3 regions of the Shewanella sp. ZOR0012 genome follow, and region 1 is predicted to be linked to each of the others. Evidence: predicted binding sites of a transcription regulator. Region 1 holds the regulator's gene; each other region holds the start of a gene.
What was found. The regulator LexA, encoded in region 1, represses DNA repair genes until DNA is damaged. The targets are predictions, from matches to a motif close to TACTGTATNNNNATACAGTA.

Region 1 (4,749 bases):
TGCTCTCCCTTGGCCTCACTACCTTCGATTTGAGGTCTTGGTGTGGCGAGAATACTGTAAAACTCAATATCTTGATCGAAATAGCTGTAATGCCACTTCCATTGCGATCCTGTGACTTTTACCGTGAGATCGGCATTGCTGGGGTCTTCCATGGCAATCAGAGTTTTAGTTGCCGGAATCGCCATTAAGATCAGAATGATAAAGGGAATTATCGTCCAAGCGATCTCAACTTTTGTACTCTCATGGAAGTGTGACGCGACCGCGCCCTTGGATTTTCTGTGGTTGATCATGGCATAAATCATAACGCCAAAAACCACTAAGCCTATCGCGCAGCAGATATACAGAATCGTCATGTGCAGGTGGTATACCTTGCCACTGATTTCTGTTACGCCAGGCGTCATATTGAACCGCATGTCTGCTGCGGCCAACGGTGGGGCGAATAGCACCACGAGTAAACAATACAACCATTGCTTCACAAGACTTCTCCTCTGCTAATTGCAAATAGCAACTACAAAGAAGAGCAACACAGTAAGTCTCAACTCTATGCAAACTCTTCAGTTCCCAAAAAAGTGTTTCTGACTTCAACGTGCGTTGGCGGCTTACTTTTGATCAAGTATTGTTACTGCTGGTATTAGCCACACTGGCACATACTGCTGAATAAACCCATTATTCTCAATTTTTGTGGGCGAGCGATATTCGAAAATAACGCGATATTTCTGCCTAAACAGGCGATATATCATGTGCGCCTAAATCAAACATACTTGCTGTTTAAAAATTGATCAAGATCACTTCTTTTTCTAATTGTCTGAAAAATTGCCAAAAAAAAGCCTCACATTCACAGGTGAGGCGGCTTTCAAGGCTAAATACGGTGTGAAAAATTTTTAATGAACAGAGCTGAAAAATGCGGGTTGAGTAAATTTAGCCGATTGTGTGAGATTGGTGCTAGAAGGTTGGTCATTCGTTGAACCTTCAAGCACGATACCCATTGCACGTGCGCTCTTTGCTACAATTTGTAGGCGACGATTATCGCGAGTATCTAGGGCGTTAATCCAAGTAATCACTGCGCTAGATGTGCCACTGGTTAAGGCTTTTTCCATCGCCCAAAGGGTTTCGACCTCATCTTTTGCGTGAACCAATAGTACGCGATCCATACGCACACCTGCGTTTGCTAATAGCTGCTTGTAGCCAATACTAGGTGGGTTGATGAGCACTATCCATCTTCCCTGTTGGCTCAGTTGGGCAAGTTGTTTGCTCAGCTGTGTCAGCTCTTGGCGCCCTTGGCTCTGAGTTGGCATAGTGACTATTGATGTATGCTGCCAGTCGGTCTCTGTATCTCGAACCGTATCGAGCCATAAACCGGGGTGACGCGGGGCATTACCTAATAGTTTGTTCATAGCCAATCTCCATTGCGGATCACCCCTACGGCGAGCCCTTCAATTGTTAGACTTTGGAAACTCAAATCGACTTTAATCGGTGAATAGTCTTCATTCTCGGCATGTAGGTAGACTAAATTACCTTTTTTTTCAAAGCGTTTTACGGTTACATCATCATCAACGCGAGCAACAACAACTTGTCCATTGCGCGCTTGTTGTACTTTATGAACGGCAAGCAGGTCACCCTCAAGGATGCCGATATTCTTCATACTGTCGCCTTTTACGCGCAGCAGGAAATCGGCAGCAGGGTGGAACATGCTGGGGTCGACTTGGTAATACTGTTCGACATGCTCTTGGGCGAGAATAGGTTCACCCGCTGCCACTTGGCCAATCAGTGGCAAGCCTGTTTCGCGGTTATCTTCTTCCTCTACAGGGAGACGGATCCCGCGGGAAGTACCAGGCATGATCTCGATGCAGCCTTTTTTCGCCAATGCCTTAAGGTGTTCTTCTGCGGCATTTGCACTTTTAAAACCCAAACGGGTGGCAATTTCGGCCCGAGTGGGTGGCATGCCAGTCTCGGCAATATTACGTTTAATCAGCTCTAAAATTTCGGCTTGGCGTGGCGTCAACGGTCTCATGGTCTTTCCTGTTTTTCTATACAGTTACTGTTAGTATATACAGTATTATTGGTAGTGCAAGTATTAACCACTTTTAACTTGGTCAGCTAGATCTGCAAATAACCGTAATCGTCATCTATGGGGTGAATGCCATTTGCACGGTATCAATAAATGGTGTCGCCTAAAGTGCGTTACTAAGTCATTAAAATCAGCCGCTGAATCCTGCATCTTTAGGTTGTTTGGGTATATTCTCTAGAATCTGGTATTCTATGGGGCTAATGAACGTACTTACATTGCATAAGAATAATGCCTAAACAAGACTCTCTTTGGTTGAAATCATTACGTTGGATCCAAAAGCACTTAGTGCACACTATTGTTGTGCCACAGGATCCCTTTGCCGATCTGAATCTGGATGCCTCCAGACCGCTTGCTTATGTAATGAAAACAGAATCCCTGAGTGATATTGCTGCGTTAAGCGAGATCACCACGAAACTTGGTTTGCCAAGCCCTTACGAGCCGCTGGTGGTGAATGGCGTTGTGGCGCCACGGGTGGTATGCCTTGAAGGTCGTAAGCCTTTATTTGGTGAACGCGCCAGTAATGAGCCATTCCTCGAATGTTTTATGCGTTTGTTGGCCGTCCATAAGGAAAAGCCAGAGTTAGATATCCAGCTGGTGCCTGTGAGTCTGTATTGGGGTCGTACTCCGGGTAAAGAAGACGACACCATGAAGGCGGCAGTGCTTGAGCGCGAGAACCCTACTTGGTTACGCAAGTGTTTGATGATCTTATTCTTAGGTCGTCATAACTTTGTGCAATTTTCTAATGCGGTATCGCTGCGTTACATGGCCGACGAACATGGTACCGATATGGGCATTGCCCATAAATTGGCTCGAGTAGCGAGAGTGCATTTCCGTCGCCAACGTAAGGTGATGACGGGGCCTGTGTTGCCTAATCGTCAGGCGTTATTCCATTCCTTGCTGAAATCTGAATCCTTACGTAAGGCGATTCAGGAAGAAGCCGCGAGCAAGAAGATTTCTGAAACCCAAGCGCGTGAAACGGCAATTGAATATCTTGATGAAATTGCAGCAAATTATTCCGATAGTCTCGTACGTATTGCTGAGCGCTTTTTAACGTGGTTATGGAACAAGCTCTACAGCGGTATTAACATCAAAGGTGCTGAGCATATTCGGCAGTTACACCACGATGGTCATGAGATTGTGTATGTGCCCTGCCATCGCAGCCATATGGATTACCTGCTGTTATCTTACATTCTGTATTACCAAGGTATGGTGCCACCGCATATTGCTGCGGGTATCAACCTAAACTTCTGGCCTGCGGGGCCGCTGTTCCGCCGTGGCGGGGCTTTCTTTATTCGCCGTAGTTTTAACGGCAACAAACTCTATACGGCCGTGTTCCGTGAATACCTCGATCAGCTGTTTGCTAAGGGATATTCGGTTGAGTATTTCTCTGAAGGTGGCCGTTCTCGTACCGGTCGTCTATTGGCGCCGAAAACGGGCATGATCGCTATGACGATCAACAGTGTGTTGCGTGGTATCGAACGCCCAGTCACCTTAGTGCCTGTGTATTTAGGCTACGATCACGTGATGGAAGTGGCGACCTATCACAAAGAGCTAAGCGGTAAGAAAAAACAGAAAGAATCTGTATGGCAAGTCTTTGGTGCTATTCGTAAATTAGGTAATTTTGGCCAAGGTTATGTCAACTTTGGTGAGCCGATTACATTGCAAAATTTCTTGAATGAAACGGCACCTAACTGGCGCAGTGAAGTGGCTGATGATCCTGAGCAAAAACCGACTTGGTTAACCCCAGCGGTGAACGTGTTAGCAAATCGGGTGATGACGCGGATTAACGACGCCGCTGCCGCCAGCTCTATTACCTTGACCAGTTTAGTGTTGTTGGCGTCGGAGCAAAATGCCTTAGAGCGTTGTTTGCTCGAGCGTCAGTTAGATTTATACCTGACCCTGCTTAAGCGTGTGCCTTACACGTCGTTTACGTCGGTTGCCGAAGGTGATGGTAAGCACTTAGTACAACAAGGATTAGAGCTGAACAAGTTCTCCATCAACGCCGATCCTTTGGGTGAGATAGTGTCAATTGATGAAAAACAAGCGACGTCAATGACATACTATCGCAATAATATCATTCACTTATTTATTATTCCGTCATTAATTGCCAGCTGTTTAATCAATAATAAACAGATTTCAAGAGCGCAAATCCTTGGGATAGTGAACGACTTTTATCCGTTATTGAAGGCGGAGTTGTTTATGGGGATCAAAGATCTCCCAAGCTACGTGAATCAAGTGCTCGAGCTGTTTATTGAGCAAGGTCTAGTGCAGGAAAGCGATATGTTGTCGGTTGTGACCGAGCACACCAGCCAAATGTTATTGTTGGCTGGCAGCGTTAGTGAGACCTTGCAACGCTATGCCATTATCTTCAATCTGCTGGCCCACAGACCTAAGATGGAGCGTTCGGATCTCGAGTCTGAAAGCCATCTGCTTGCCCAACGTTTAGGGGCGCTGCATGGCATTACCGCACCAGAATTTTACGATAAGAAACTCTATAACACCTTGAGTGTTAAGCTAAAAGAGTTGGGTTATTTCTCTGGTAAGGAAGATAAATCTGATGTTGAGCGCATTCGCGATCAAGCTAATAGCTTACTCAGAGCCTCTGTAAGGCAGACGATTGTCGCCAGCGTGACCGCGGAGCATATCGCTTAATGGCTAACCATATGAATGCGGCGAAGAAT
Region 2 (4,749 bases), 2.8 Mb from region 1:
CAGCCGATAACATCAACGATCTCGCCACCCTCTTGGCCAACACCAACAATCTTATCTTCTGGTGACAGTTTTTCACTGCCAGCGGCAGGACCACCTGCGATTAAACTCTTAATCACAGTGTAATCATCTTCGAGCTGTAACTGCGCGCCAATACCCTCTAGGCTCAAGTTCATTTCCATTTGGAAACGCTCAGCATTACGGGGGGATAAATAGCTAGTGTGCGGCTCAATGCTGCGAGAAAATGCATTCATCACCGCTTGGAACACATCCTCACTATTGGTCTGAGTCAAACGTTTGATGGCGTTGTTATAACGTTTTTGCAGAATCTCAACAATTTCAGGCCATTTTTTGCCAGTAAGCTTGAGATTCAACGCATCGTATTTCACTCGCTGACGCCAAAGCTCATTGATTTCAGCTTGATCTTTTGGCCAAGCGACATCTTCCCTATCGTACTCGTAGGCATCACCAGGAACGGTAAAATCCATTTCTTTATCGAGCAGAGAAAGCGCGTACACAAAGCCTTCGTAGCGACGTTTTTGAACCAAATCAAACATTTTGTAGGCGGGGTCGAGTTCACCTGAACTCAGCATATCGTCAAACTGATTGATATAAGGCTTAAAACTGTCGACATCGGCTTGGGTCAGCACATTGCGACGGTAATCAAGTTGCTGTAAATAGCGGTCAAAAATCTGCGCAGAAAACGCGTCATCGAGCGCAAATCGATGGTAATGCGAACGAGTGTATAAATCTGTCACTCGTTTACTGGCCACTTTATGCTGCGCTTCCTGCTTGAGAGTGGGTAACTCGCTGATTTGAATCGTAGGAGGCACAGCCCAAGCCGAGAATCCGACAAAAACAGTGGCGATGGATGTAGCCAAAATGAGTTTTCGCATCAACAAGTTACTCCGTTAGATTAAATGATTACAGCAGAATATGTTCTGCTTTCACTTTTATCGTTAAGCCGCTATCAAGCTGAACATGAATGTCTTCTTTGTTAATGTCAGTGATCACGCCGGCTACTGGCGTCATACCTAACTTAACATTGACACGCTGTTTCTTAGCTAAATCGGTCAATTGCGCTTGGACTAAGTTAACAGCAGGTTCAGCCTTAGGAGCCACTTTGGCAGGACGCTCAGTCTTGCGGGCAGGAACAGCTACTTTCTTAGGGGCTTTTTTCGCTGGAGCTTTGCCAGCCGGAGCCACTTTGGTAGCTTGAGCAGCACGCTTAGCCTTGGCTTTTTCTTGGCTTTCTTTCAACATGGCTTGAGCATGATCGATATGTTCTTGCTCTAGCTCGCCACAAGGCTGACCATCAAGATCCACACGCTGGGCACCAGCTTTTACCGATTTGAGGTAACGCCAACTGCTAGTGTAGCGTCTTAACGCCACGCGCAATTGAGTTTTACTGACTTTAGAATCATCAGCCAACCTTTCAGCCAAATCTTGAAACAATCCGATTTTTAATGGCTTAGTTTCACCTTCAGCAATAAAGCACAAAGGAAATGTTTCATACAAATACGCCAAAATTGCGTTGGTGTCGGTCAACTTATCTGTTGATTCCATCATTACTTCCACAGTTAAAAAGGGACATCGAATTCGAGGTGATATAAATCAGCTTCTTACGTGTCGTTTATCTTGGTTAAGCTCACAATTGAGCCAAAGTACAAATTAACATTCTCGCCGAGTTAACTAAAGTTAAAAAATATCAGTTAACCATTTTTTACGGCTAAACCTCTCAGGTTTATTCGGGCCATGCCCAAACAAGCCTTATCAGGGCATGCGCTATTATAAGGCGCACGCCACCGATTGCGACTATGAATTATGCGTTATTGTACGCAAATTAAGCAAATAGGCAGTTTTCGAAGCTTTTTACCAATAATTCCAAGCCCTTTTGGTCTTCTTCGTCAAAGCGGTCAAAAATAGGGCTATCAATATCCAGTACAGCAATCACCTGACCATTAGCGCGAACAGGGATAACAATTTCGGAATTACTGGCCGCATCGCAGGCGATATGTCCATCGAATTGATGCACATCGGCAACCCGTTGAGTTTGATTAGCCAGTGCTGCAGTGCCACACACGCCTTTACCCATCGGAATGCGGGTACAAGCCACTTTACCTTGGAATGGGCCTAATACTAACTGTTCGCCGCGCATAACGTAAAAACCTACCCAGTTTAGTTCGGTTAGGTTGTCATTAAGCAGGGCTGAAAAGTTAGCCATGGCAGCCACTAAATCATCTTCGCCTTCGAGTAACGCTAACGCTTGACGGTTCAGTGATTCATAAAATTGCGGTTTCATATGCTTCCTAAAAATTATTCAGCAGCATCGTCCTTCTTAGACGCTTTTTTGGCTGTGTTTGGTTTTGTTGGCGTACTATTAACTTGAACCACGCCTTTAAGCAAGTTTGTTAGCTCATCTTTATTGTTAGCAAAATAGAATGCGAGCTGTTCGGTTAGACTTTCATCAATCCCAAGTTCCGCTTTCTGAATAAATGGAATGAGGTTATCAGCGATGTCGAGCATCTTATCGTAGGCATCAGCCTCCTTTTTCGATGTGAATGTCATCTTTTCTACCCCTTCTCTTACCACGACAAACTGTGTAATAACTGCCATGACCGCCCTCGCACTGTTTTTATATACAGTAACCAGAATGACATAAAGTGAACTAGTGATGCAAGTGTTCTGATTATTCTGATATTATGACTGCGCTTTATGTTGTGGAGATGGGTCAATCAATTTGATATCTCACCTTATAATTTGTTGTTTTCGGATTATTTGCTCAATCTCAGTGGCTTTGGGGCTAATATAATATTTTTATATGCATGACAATACAGCAGAAAACTCTGTAATCCTCTGTCGTTCCTGCGACTTGGCCATTCGGAAACGTGCCCTCCCAACAGGGGTCAGAGCGTTGTGTCCGCGTTGCAACACCGCACTTTATGACACTCCATACTGTTCAGTAAATGGCATGTTGGCACTGTGCATTACCGCGTTGGTGTTCTATTTTCCTGCTAACTTTTTTCCTGTGCTAGAAATCCATTTTCTGGGCAGTATTCGCACAACAACGGTATTTCAAGGCGCTTTTGCCGTCTTCGAACAAGGTTATTGGGTAGTGGGATTAGCCGTCCTTGCTGCCGCAGTGGTTGGCCCTGGTTTATTGATCCTATCGATTCTTGCGCAAATTTTGATTATAAAATGGGGGCTTGCAAGCCCATTTTGGCGCCATAGTCTCAAACAATTACTCACATTTCAGGGGTTCCTTTCGCAGCTGACAATGCTTGAGATTTATGTGATTAGCTTCCTCGTCTCATCATTTCAATTATCTGATTTTTCGGATATTTATTTTGGAATGGGTACCTTTTGCTTCACCATGCTTTTTTTAGTCACCCTGTTTTTACAGCGTGAATACGATATTGAGCATATGTGGGGTCTTCTTATGCAGGAACATCACTGATATGAAGCAGCAAGGAAAGGATTTAGGCCTGTGTTTGTGCCGCGTTTGTAGGCAACTCAATAGCAGTGAGGATAGCCACTGTAGTCGTTGTGAGTCAGAATTACAGGTCCGCGATTACAACAGCTTACAAAAAAGTTGGGCGCTGCTTATTACTGCCGCCATTTTATTGGTTCCAGCCAACCTCTATCCCATTACGGTGCTCACCAATCAGGGAAAGGTACGTCACGATACGATCTTTTCCGGAATTGTTCATTTAGTCCAATCGGATATGTTACCCATCGCCATTATTGTGTTTATTGCCAGTATTTTAGTGCCTTGGGTAAAGATTATCGGCTTAGCCACTTATCTGTGTGCTATCAGTTTCAACCTGCCAATTTCAAAGCAAAAACTTATGGTGGGATTTCATGTTATTGAGTGGATTGGCCGCTGGTCGATGCTCGATTTATTTGTGATCTCGCTGACCGTTGCCCTGGTGAATATGGGGCAATTACTCGATGCAAAGCCTGCACCCGCGGCCACGGCATTTGCATTGGTGATTTTACTGACGCAACTTGCCGCAAAAGTTTTAGACACTCGTTTACTCTGGGATCGACTGGAACCTCAAGATGACACAAATTGAATCGCCAAAAGTTGTGAAGAAAAAGCTCTTTTCGCCGATTTGGCTGCTCCCGATTGTGGCGCTCGCGCTTGGCGCATGGCTGGGTATTAAGAGCATCAAAGAATCGGGCATTGAAATTCAAATCCACTTCCCCAGTGCTACGGGGATCGACGTGGGCAAAACCTTAGTCAAATACCAAGGCTTAACCGTTGGTAAGGTAAAAGATATCGGTATTGATGATGATCTTAAAGGCGTTAACGTGAAGGTGATGATGGACTATCGCGCTAAGCCTTTCTTAAATAAAGAAACCCTCTTCTGGTTAGTTACCCCAAAGGCCAGCATCACAGGCGTTGAAGGTCTGGATGCGCTGTTTTCAGGCAACTATATTGCAATCCAACCAGGCAAAGGCAATGCCGCTACCTTGTTTGAGGCAGAACGCCAACCGCCACCAATGCAAATTGGCTCCGAAGGGGTAATGATTGAACTGACGGCCGATAAACTCGGCTCATTAGATGTGGGCTCGCCAGTGTTCTTCCGTCAAATACCTGTGGGCAGCGTGGTCAGCTATCGTTTAGACGGCAACGCTAGAGTGATTATCAGCGCCTTTATCCAAGAGCAATATGCACGTTTAGTGAAGAAAAACTCTCACTTTTGGAATGTGTCAGGCGTGAAAGTCGATGCTAGTTTAGCGGGTATT
Region 3 (4,749 bases), 410 kb from region 1:
ACGCTAATGGTCGCCCACAATCCTTGGCCTATAAGATTATCAATCGCGACGTTGAAGGTAAGTATCAGATAGAAAAACATATCTTTACCGATCCCGACCGCGATACGCTGATGATGCGCGTGACGTTTACCGCCTTTGAAGCGGGTATCACACCGCATTTATACGTTAACCCCCATATCGATAATGCGGGCGCGAATGATATTGGCAGAATCGATCATCAAGCCCTTATTGCTCGCACCAATGATCCCCACAGTAGCGTAATGACGGTGAAATCGGATATCGATTTTGCGCAGGCGACTACGGGCTTTGTCGGTGTATCCGACGGTTTGGCCGATTTAGCCGATAACGGCAAGCTTGATACGCTGTATCAGGCCACCAGCAGCGCCGAAAAGCCTACTCAAGGCAACATTGCCTTTACCGCCAGTTATCCCGCACTCCAAGCTAATCAAGCTCTTAATGTGAATTTGGCGATTGGTTTTGGCCAGGATGAGGCCAGCAGTTTAGCCAATGCCAACGCCAGCTTGACGGCGGGGTATGACGCGGTGCTGAGCCAATACAACGCTGGTTGGCACAGTTATTTACAATCGCTACCCGCGATGCCTGATATGGCGCAAAGCACCACAGATAATGGCAAGCTGCTGTATACCAGTGCCATGGTACTCAAGGCGCAGGAAGATAAAACCTACGCGGGCGCCCTTATCGCGTCGCTTTCTAATCCTTGGGGCGATACAGTGCCAGCTGTCACACCCAGCACGGGTTACAAGGCCGTTTGGCCGCGCGACTTTTATCAATGCGCCATGGCATTTCTCGCCATGGGCGATACCCAAACGCCTAAAGTCGCCTTTGAATACCTTAAAAAGGTGCAAGTGAGCGATAAAACCCCAGGCTTTAGCGGCACACCCGGTTGGTTTTTACAAAAGACCCATGTGGACGGCCAAATCGAATGGGTGGGCGTACAGCTCGACCAAACGGCGATGCCGATCATGCTCGGCTGGAAGCTCTGGCAGGCAGGCGTATTCAGTCAAGCTGAACTTAACCATTGGTATCAAGAGATGTTAAAAGCTGCGGCGGACTTTTTAGTCAGCGGCGGCGAGGTCAATCTCGACTGGAATCATACCCAAATTACGCCACCGAAAACCCAGCAAGAACGTTGGGAAGAACAAGCAGGTTATTCGCCTTCCACCACGGCCGCTGTGATCGCAGGCTTAGTGGCTGCGAGTGATATTGCCAAGGCAGTAAACGACAGCGATGCCAGTCAGCGTTATCTCGCGACCGCCAAAACGCTTAATCAACAACTTGAAAAACACTTAGTGACGACCCAAGGTTTGCTCACCGATAGCCAAGGCATTAAGGCACCGTATTATCTGCGATTAAGCCCCAACGGTGAGCCAAACACCGCCGAGCAACTCGCCGCCAATAATGGCCGTGCGGGATTAGATCAACGTCAGATCCTCGATGGCGGCTTTTTAGAACTGGTGCGCTATGGCGTGCGTGGCTCCACCGATAAGCTGATTAATCAAAGCCTAGCGCTGGTGGATAATACCGAGCTTGAGGACAATTTACGCCTCAAATACAACTTTACGGCAAAGGATGGCAGCAGCGTTCCAGGCTTTAGACGTTACGGTAACGATGGCTACGGTGAAGATACCCTCACTGGCGCAAACTACGCCGAATCGGGCAGTAATAGCGACAACCAACGCGGCCGCGTCTGGCCCTTCTTTACTGGCGAGCGTGGCCATTTTGAATTGGCCCTTGCCAGCGCCAAGGGAGAGCTAAGCGGTGCTCACGCACAGCAAACCAAGCAGCAACTTATCAATACCTATGTGCAAGGGATGGAAACCTTCGCCAACGCGGGTCTAATGCTCCCCGAACAAGCATGGGACGGTGTGGGTAACGCCACTCGTTACCAATATCAACTCGGCCAAGGCACTAACTCCGCCACCCCGCTCGCCTGGACCCACGCTGAATATATTAAGCTTGTACGTTCAATGAGCGATGGTCGAGTCTGGGATAACTACCCTATCGTCCCTGAGGCGTTGAAATAGTGTTTAAATACTGATACGAGTCAATAAAGCCCGCAAAGGTGAGTTGTGCGGGCTTTATGATGAAAAACAGCATACTCCTTTAATTCGCCCCACATCATCCATTCTGCGCACAGTAAAAGCATTCTCTGTTTTTATGTGAATACTTATTTTTATTGCCGTTACTTCAATAAAAAATTGACTTACATAAGTCAGTCAAGATGTTAAGCTATTTGTGCTTTTGTTAATTTATCGATAAATGGAGTTTTGATGAAGCCTTTAAAAACCGTAATCAAATGGATTTTGCTCACGTTATTCTTGGTGCCAGTGAGTCTTTATCTGATCCTTGCCGCCATCAACATAAAAGATAGCCCAGCTTCAGAGCAAGCCAAAGCCTACCTCGACGAAATTCAAAAGAGTGATAAGGCGTTAGCCGACAACCAAGCTCAGAATGCCTATCTCTATGCGCTGGGCTTTGATGTGAATAGTGGCGCCTCGCCGATGGATGCTGGGATTTCTCGACTTAAAAGCATACAACAGCTTGGCATTTTGGAACGCTCCCCAACGCTAAACACAACTCCTATAGACAAACCGCAAACCCCTTTCAACGAATGCCTTAACCGTGATGATTTTCTGTCCAGTTGTCTCCCGGTACTGACAGAACAAACGTCTTTTGACGAACTCATCGCAACAAACGCCGAATTAATCACGCGATATAAAACATTAATTCAGTTAGATACCTGGCAAGAAGGCAGCCAATTTAATGTCTTTTTGTCTTCTCCGTCACTTTCACATCTGCTCACGGCACAAAAACTCTACTTCATCGATTTACTGGCTCACGCTCAAACCATGTCTGCGCAGCAAGTTACCGATGTGATTAATCAAGATATGTTGTTTTGGCAACGCGTAGCAGCTAACACCCATGTGCTACTGATAAAAACCGTTAGTCAAAACGGCATCACAACAAATATGAAATTTGGCGAATTGATACTAGGCCAACTGCATCCCTCTCAATTAAGCAACGTCATCCCCACTAGCTGGCAAACGCCGTTCCCTGCTGAGGTGACTACATTTGAAAAAATAAAAATGGGTGAATGGTATTACTTTACAGCCATGGCCAAAGCATTGCAGACAATTGATGATGAAGATATCACCACAAACGTGACGCAATGGTTGCTGACACCGTTAATGAAAGATCAAGACACAGCGAATCGTTACGCGGAAATTTTAAATGGCACGACTCCTCCGCAGACTTGCCCTGCTCCTTGGTCAATCGCTGACATGAGCCAATTTATATATAACCCACTTGGTAAATTTGTACTCTGCTCTGGCATTACATCATTAGACCGTTACCAACAAGATTTTGATGAGCTCGAGCCACAAAGAGCACGCTTGATCACGAGACTCCAATAGGGTGATTGTTTACTTAAGCAAATACATGACATAAACGCCTTCGACATGTGCTAAAGTTAGCTTATACTGTGTATATGTACAGCATATAGATGCATATGATCATGGTTACTCCTGAACAATCGAAAATCCAATATCCTTTCTTTAGCACATCTGTGGCGGCGGGGTTTCCTTCTCCCGCCAATGATTATATTGAGCAATCGCTTGATCTAAATGAGCTTTGTATCAAACATCCCACCGCAACCTTTTTTGTCAAAGTTCAAGGCGATTCGATGGTCGATGCCGGAATTTCCTCTGGTGATATATTAGTGGTTGACCGAGCCTTACAAGCCACCCATGGGGATATTGTAGTGGCGGCCATCAATGGGGAATTTACGGTAAAGCAATTGCAATTACGTCCTGTGGTGCAATTATTGCCATGTAACCCGGCCTACAGTGCAATTCCACTCAGCCACGAGTCAGAGTTAGACCTGTTCGGTGTCGTGACTTGTGTGGTGAAAAAACTCAAATGACCGCCAACTTATTCGCCCTCGTAGACTGTAATAATTTTTATGCGTCCTGTGAGCGTATGTTTCGGCCCGATCTACAGGGCAAACCTATCGTTGTGCTGTCAAATAACGATGGTTGTGTTGTCGCGCGTTCATCGGAAGCAAAGCAATTAGGCATAAAAATGGCCGTGCCGGTTTATCAAGTGATGGAGATGATCCGCGCCCATAATGTGGCGGTATTTTCGTCCAACTATGCCCTTTACGCTGATATTTCAAATCGCGTCATGACCACACTTGAGCAGATGGTGCCTAGGGTTGAAGTCTACTCAATCGATGAGGCTTTTTTGGATTTGTCTCGGCTCGATAAATGTCAAGATATTAACCAGTTAGCCATGGATATTCGTCAACGGATCCAGCAATGGATAGGGATCAGTGTCTGCGTAGGAATTGGGCCGAGCAAAACCTTAGCCAAGCTAGCTAACTATGCCGCAAAACAGTATCCCGCCACCCAAGGCGTTGTCGATTTACGCGATAAAGAACGCCAACGCCGGTTAATGGCGCTCACTCCCATTGATGAAGTTTGGGGCATTGGCCGAAAAATTGCGCAACGTTTAAAACAGATGGGCATCCATACCGCTCTACAGCTTGCAGATGCCCATCCTAAACTTATCCGAGACAATTTTTCCGTCATGGTTGAGCGAACGGTGTACGAGCTTAACGGTATTGCCTGTGATGATATTCAGCAGGTGGTAGCGACAAAGCAGCAAATCATCAGCTCGCGCTCCTTTGGCGCACGTATTACCACCTTTGAGGCGATGCAGCAGGCTATC

Region 2: a site for LexA is predicted at 2,625-2,644, ahead of L976_RS02800 (YebG family protein). Genes of this name have one in related genera too.
Region 3: a site for LexA is predicted at 3,499-3,518, ahead of umuD (translesion error-prone DNA polymerase V autoproteolytic subunit). Genes of this name have one in related genera too.

The regions. Positions count from the first base shown of each region.
Region 1 is NZ_JTLE01000094.1:2,994,871-2,999,619, forward strand. It holds gene coxB (cytochrome c oxidase subunit II) at 1-476, opposite strand, end outside; gene L976_RS14830 (cell division inhibitor SulA) at 882-1,394, opposite strand; gene lexA (transcriptional repressor LexA) at 1,391-2,011, opposite strand; gene plsB (glycerol-3-phosphate 1-O-acyltransferase PlsB) at 2,297-4,720, shown strand; gene mtr (tryptophan permease) at 4,720-4,749, shown strand, end outside.
Region 2 is NZ_JTLE01000094.1:205,406-210,154, reverse strand. It holds gene prc (carboxy terminal-processing peptidase) at 1-893, opposite strand, end outside; gene proQ (RNA chaperone ProQ) at 922-1,563, opposite strand; gene L976_RS02805 (GAF domain-containing protein) at 1,841-2,299, opposite strand; gene L976_RS02800 (YebG family protein) at 2,314-2,613, opposite strand; gene L976_RS02795 (paraquat-inducible protein A) at 2,819-3,454, shown strand; gene L976_RS02790 (paraquat-inducible protein A) at 3,456-4,073, shown strand; gene L976_RS02785 (PqiB family protein) at 4,060-4,749, shown strand, end outside.
Region 3 is NZ_JTLE01000094.1:3,402,866-3,407,614, reverse strand. It holds gene L976_RS16545 (glucan 1,4-alpha-glucosidase) at 1-2,045, shown strand, start outside; gene L976_RS16540 (hypothetical protein) at 2,292-3,434, shown strand; gene umuD (translesion error-prone DNA polymerase V autoproteolytic subunit) at 3,536-3,943, shown strand; gene umuC (translesion error-prone DNA polymerase V subunit UmuC) at 3,940-4,749, shown strand, end outside.